Regions from separate parts of the Paenibacillus sp. FSL R5-0912 genome, predicted to be linked through region 2. Evidence: riboswitches for the same ligand, from Rfam matches in the RefSeq annotation. Region 2 holds a riboswitch; the other holds the start of a gene.
The links. A riboswitch is a leader RNA that binds a small molecule or an ion and turns the genes downstream of it on or off. The one in region 2 is predicted to bind cyclic di-AMP.
Positions count from the first base shown of each region.

Region 1 (3,214 bases), 3.5 Mb from region 2:
CGTGAGTACAGTGGCGTTAGTCGTTATTATTTTTGTGGGATTATTCATGCTGGCCTCGAAGGACGGCTCAACCACAGGATCTGCTGCGGCTCCCGTTGACTTCAATTACAGTGAAATGGCACGGCTGGGCAAAGAAGATGCTCCAGTCAAAATCGTTGAATTCGGCGATTACAAATGTCCGGCTTGCGCCCAGTTCACCGGGGTGATTAAACCGCAAATCGTTCAGGAGTATGTCAATCAGGATAAAGCAGCCTTTTACTTCGTCAACCTGGCCTTTATTGGTACAGATTCGAGAACAGCTTCACTAGCGGCACTGTCCGTATATCATCAGAATGAAGAGGCTTTCTGGAAATTCTTCGATGCCATCTATGCTAACCAGGGTGAAGAAAAGGTGGAGTGGGCAACACCGGACTTCCTGGTAAGTCTGGCACAGCAATTAGAACTGCCCATTGACTTCGACCTGCTGCGTAAGGATATTGAAGACAAGACCTATGAAAGCGAACTGGAGAGAGATATCCAGGTTGGCACAGACACCGGTGTAACCAACACGCCATCACTGTTTGTGAATGGAGTCAAGGTGAATGAACCTTTTAATATGGAGGAAATTGATGCTCAAATCAAGGTAGCTGCGGAAGCTGTGGCTGCACAATGAATAAATTCTCTGCATTCTGCCGCCGGAATTGTCTCTACTTGGCCTGGTTCGTCTCGGTTGTTGCTGTAGCAGGCAGTCTGTATCTCAGTGAAGTGCTGAAATATGAGCCCTGCAAGCTATGCTGGTTTCAGCGGATATTTATGTACCCGCAGCTTATTTTGCTCGGAATCGCCACTTACCGGGGGGATAAGCGCATTATCCCTTATGTGCTGCCCTTAAGTTTGATTGGCGGAAGCATTTCGATCTATCATTACGCAGAGCAGAAAATTCCGGCACTTAGCAAGGTGCTTCCATGTACAATCGGTGTCCCGTGCAACACGGATTATCTGAATTATTTCGGATTCATCACCATCCCGCTGCTGGCACTCATTGCGTTCGCATTAATCACAATTCTGCTATGGACAGGGCGTAAAGAGGATGCAGGTGAGTAAGAAGCCGTCAGGCAGAATGAAGAGTAACTATTTCCCTTAAATTGAGTGTAAATTATTAAGCAGAAATGCTGTAAAATCACGCGATAAAGTGATAATGAAAGAGAATGAAAGATCAAGACATACCGGATCATGGATTTGGTTGTTTTGGTTGTTTTTCATTCTTTTTTCATTTGTTTCAACGCTTTACGGAAGAGTCATTGTAGATTAATATTAGTCCTTGTGAGAAGTTGAATATGCGCTGAATTTTCCGGAAGGAAAAACGGGGGAACCAAACTTGGCCGAGTGCCAACGGGGTGAATCGGAAGCGGGTCAGCAGACTCGAAAACCGTAGGGCTACCACAGCCCGAATCCGCCAGCTAACCTCGTAAGCAATAGTGGGATAATGACCATGCACTCAAGGCATGCGGATCATTTCCGTATGCCTATTTCTGTGCCTGCATTTATGAAATCCACTTATGAAAACAGCGCGCGGTACTGCCGTTTCAACTTAACAAAGAGAGGAAATGTTACTACAATGGTAAGCAAGGTAAAACGACTATTGATCGGGCGTCCGATGAAGTCGAACGAACTCGATCATGAAAAGTTATCCAAGGTGAAAGCACTGGCTGTCCTGTCTTCTGATGCGCTCTCGTCTGTAGCCTACGGAACAGAACAAATCTTAATTGTACTCGTGGCCGCAGGCTTCACAGCTATCTGGTACTCATTGCCAATTGCATTAGCCGTATTGGGCCTGCTGGTCATCTTAATCCTGTCTTATCGGCAGACCATTTTTGCTTATCCGCAGGGCGGAGGCGCCTATATTGTCGCCAAAACTAATCTCGGGGTTCATACCGGCTTGCTTGCCGGAGGCTCTTTGCTGGTGGATTATATTTTAACGGTGGCGGTAAGCGCCTCGGCGGGAACGGATGCGATCACATCAGCGTTCCCGGGTCTTCATAATCATAGTGTACTTATAGCGGTTACTGTCATTCTGCTCTTAACGATTGTCAATCTGCGGGGGGTTACTGAATCAGCTTCATTCATAGCCATTCCGGTATATCTGTTCGTCGTCTCCATCTTTGTGCTGATTATCGCGGGAGTCTTCAAGTATGCAACCGGCGGTGCTCATGCCCAGGTTCCTGAGATCGGCTCGGCGGTATCGAATGTCAGTATGTTCCTTCTGCTTAAGGCCTTCAGCTCCGGCTGTTCGGCACTGACCGGGGTAGAAGCTGTATCTAATGCGATCCCTAACTTCAAAGCACCGGCTGAGAAAAATGCGGCTAAAACACTGGTGCTTATGGGTCTGATTCTCGGGGCTATGTTCACGGGGATTACGCTTTTGGCTTATTGGTACGGTATCATGCCGAACGAGAAAGCAACGGTTGTGTCGCAGATTACCGAGTCTACCTTTGGCCGCGGCGGTTTGTACTTCTTCATCCAAGGCATCACCGCAGTAATCTTGTTCCTGGCGGCGAATACAGCGTATTCGGCATTCCCGCTGCTGGCATTCATGTTCGCCAAAGACAAATATTTACCCCACGCCTTCATGGTACGCGGAGACCGGCTGGGATTCTCCAACGGCATTATTTTCCTCGGCGTAATGTCGGCTGTGCTTGTAGCCGCTTTTCACGGTAATACCGAAGGGTTGATTCCATTATACGCCGTTGGGGTATTCATTCCGTTTACCCTTTCACAGCTTGGCATGATGGTCCAGTGGTACAGAACCAAGCCTAAGGGCTGGCAGAGCAAATTCGCAGTGAATACAGTAGGCATGCTCACAACCTTGACCATTACGCTCATCTTCATTATTACTAAATTCTCGAGTGTATGGATGGCCTTCATCTTCCTGCCGCTTGTAATCATCGTGTTCCACCGGATTCACCGCCATTATATGAATATTGCCGATCAGCTGCGCATTTGTCCGGCTACGGATAAACCTTGCATTAAAGGAAGCACAGTGGTTGTACCTGTTGCCGGTGTCACCCGCGCGGTACTGCATTCAATCAGCTATGCGAAGTCATTGACTGAGAATGTGGTGGCTGTATATGTCGGATTCGATGAAGAAGAGATTCACAAAATGGAACAGAAGTGGGAAGAGTGGAACCCTGGGGTTCGCCTGATTGTACTCCGCTCGCGTTACCGCAGCATCATC
Region 1 covers NZ_CP009282.1:4,232,102-4,235,315, reverse strand. Annotated here, with positions in the region: gene R50912_RS17760 (DsbA family protein) at 1-652, shown strand, start outside; gene R50912_RS17755 (disulfide oxidoreductase) at 649-1,083, shown strand; cyclic di-AMP (ydaO/yuaA leader) riboswitch at 1,310-1,469, shown strand; gene R50912_RS17750 (APC family permease) at 1,598-3,214, shown strand, end outside.
Region 1: linked by a shared signal. The riboswitch ahead of R50912_RS17750 (APC family permease) and the one ahead of R50912_RS00140 (resuscitation-promoting factor) in region 2 are both predicted to bind cyclic di-AMP.

Region 2 (3,214 bases):
TATATCTTATAAACCGCTAATTTGCAAAAGACTTGGCGCTTAGTTAAGCTCCGGCTTCACAGGTCCAATCACATAGATGGTCCGCGACTTCCGGCCGAAATTACGGGCATGGCTTAGTGAATCGTAGTAAACATCCACCTTGTTGCCTTTGATGGCACCGCCGGTATCCTCTGCTCGGCGAAACCCTAATCCCTCAATGTACACCCACCAGCCAATTGGTATTACATTCGGATCCACTGCAATAGTGCGGCCTTCCGTTACGCGTGTGCCGGAGGCGGTACGTGTTCCAATTCCCGGTTCTTCCGAGGAATACGCCGTCATAGATACGTTTTTGATCATTTTTTTGTATTCAAAATCTACGCCTGCCTTGCTCGTGACGTTGTTGCTCTTCGCGCTGACTTTGGATAATTTGGAGGTTGTTGTTGCTTTGGATGTAGTTGCAGCAGCTACAACAGGCTTCGGAACCGCTTTGGTGCCGACGGCAATAACCTTGTCTTTGGTTACCGTCTGAACTTCCTTGCCGACCATATTCATGGAGACTAGCTCCCCATCCTGATATATCTTCTCGATATGCTGGATGATCGCGCCCGGCTTGCCTGCCTGTGCAACTCTTACGTCTCCCTTATACAGAGAGGGGTCTGCGGTTTTGATGACCTTAAAAGGCAAGTTTACTGTCCGCTGTACGGTCTGCTTGGTAATACGGACAATCTTGACTTCCATGTCGGGTGTGACTGCGGTATCAAGCGAAGGGAAAATCTTATCATTGCCCTCCAGGCTGTAACCCAGCTTGGTAATGGCATCTCCGAGCGAATCCTCGGTGGTGTATAGGGTCTTGGTTGCACCGTCTGCAGTAAGCAAAAGCTTCTGCACACGGGTGATTACGACACGGTCGCCGTCTTGTATTTCATCACTAAGGCCAATAGATAGCTTATCATACGGCTGCAGCGAAATTTGTTCCTTTGCCAGCACATCACTGAGCAGCGTTTCCCGCGTTTCCAGTGTCTGCACCTGTCCGTCTATAACTAAAATTATTTCTTTATTGCTCTGACCGTGTACGTACAGCAGAATTAACAGTCCGATAACAATTGATATCACACCTGCAAGTGAAAGTACGCGAGGATTCACTTGCTTCAGCCGTAATGCGAAAGACCTGCTGGATGATTGCGAATCATGGGATACCTCTGGTTGGAATACGCCCACTCTCTCCATCCTCCTTACATAGCCCCGTCGTCCAAGTTATATCATGGTGACTGCATCATTTCTGACGAAACTAGGTTTGAGATTGCAACAGGATACGCCCGCATTGCTCCAGCGTTTCCTGCTCATGGATCGCCTGCTCGGCATAGCTACTCCGGATATCTGTTGTATAACAGTATGCCGGGAACATCCGCATTATTCATAACAAAAAAAGCCCAAAAAAGAGTTCACAGAGGACTCTTTCGTGGCTTCTCCGGTGTCGAATACGCGGGAATGTTTATGCACGAGGTTTCCTCTCTTACTTGCGCTTACGGGGTTAGCTGTCGGGTTCGGGCATAAGAGAGACGCCCTATCTCAGGTCACCCGCTCACGGCGGTTGCCCTCAAATTCACCCCAAAGACCACGTGAAGAAATCAAATAAATTCTGCGGCAATTCTGTGTTGTACTCTATGTACGGGCATGCGGCAGGGCATTTATTGGTTCCCCCGTTCTCCATACGGAGACTCAGCGAGACGATCCATGAAATAGTGACTGTCACAGTAACAACAGCTCACTGCACTGAAAAGATGATATCCTGTTTTGATGCATGTTGTAAAGGACGATTCAACCACGTTTACGTAAAAAAATGATTAAAATATTGTAATATTCAGCCGTTTTTGGACTATAAAAGTTTAATATATCGGCTATACTTCATTTTTCACCGCTTTTTCTCCCGTTTTCAGACAATCCCAAATCGTTCCAGTGCGTTCGCATACGTAATTTCAGCCAATTCCTGTAAATCAATCCCTTTTATTGCCGCAGCTGCCTCCGCTACAAGTCTTACGTGTGCGGTCTCATTCCGCTTGCCGCGGAAGGGGTGCGGAGTCAAATATGGGGAGTCCGTTTCGATCAGTAGCCGGTCCAGCGGAGTCTGGGCGAGCACCTCTTTGGGCACCCTGGCATTCTTAAACGTAATCGGTCCCCCGAAGGACAAATGGAAGCCGAGATCCAGACACATTTTGGCGCTTTCCCAGCTGCCGGAGAACGAATGCATCACCCCTCCAACCTCACCCGCTTTTTCCTCCCGCAGAATCCGGATTACATCCTCGTGGGCATCGCGGTTATGGATACAGATGGGCATCTTCAGTTCACGCGCCAGGCCGATTTGCTTGCGGAATACCTCATGCTGTACATCCTTAGGAGAGGTGTCCCAATAATAGTCAAGTCCGATTTCGCCGATGGCCACTACCTTGGGATGGCTGCAAAGCGAAGCGATCCATTCGAGGTCGCCCTCCTTCATACTGAATGCATCCTGGGGATGCCAGCCCACCGCTGCATAAATATAATCATATTTCTCTGCGAGCTCCATCGTTGTCGGTATCGTCTCCCGGTTGAAGCCAATATTGATCATTTTACTGACTCCGGACTCCAGCGCCCGGGCGATTACCTCCTCGCGGTCCTCGTCGAATTGCGGAGCATCCAGATGGGTATGTGTGTCGAATAACTGCATTATATTACATCCTTTCCGCCTTGATTTCTATGAAGAATTACAAGTATTTTAGGTTATTTTGCAAAAATATCTGCAATGGAGGACGGCAGCCGTGGAAGGGCTTTCTGCAGCCTGTCCTGCGGGAAATAGAGATGGTATCTGCCTCGGTGAATCCCGCTGATCGAGCGTACAATATCTGATACCTCAGAGATCTCCCGCAGCTTATCATGACGGTCAAGAAGCAGAATCTGTTTACTGTCAAAAGCATCCCCTGGACGAAATACATCATAAGGAAGGTCTGTCGGAAAATCGATTTCCAGATCATAATCCGCTCGCAGTCCGGCACCCGCAAAGCTGCGGCGGATTTCGTCAATCGTCTCTGTATCCAGATGCTCCATCTCCACATATTTATACAGTTTACGATGAATAAAACGGCTGCACAAGTCGCTTAAAATTTCATCTTTCTCCAGCGTCCACTGCATGAAGGCTGTCTGCATCAAAGCCTCGTCCAGCAGCAGGTACTGCTGCACCGTTATATCCCCGCGGAAC
Region 2 covers NZ_CP009282.1:28,446-31,659, reverse strand. Annotated here, with positions in the region: gene R50912_RS00140 (resuscitation-promoting factor) at 40-1,200, opposite strand; cyclic di-AMP (ydaO/yuaA leader) riboswitch at 1,488-1,717, opposite strand; gene R50912_RS00135 (TatD family hydrolase) at 1,916-2,686, opposite strand; gene R50912_RS00130 (HD domain-containing protein) at 2,740-3,214, opposite strand, start outside.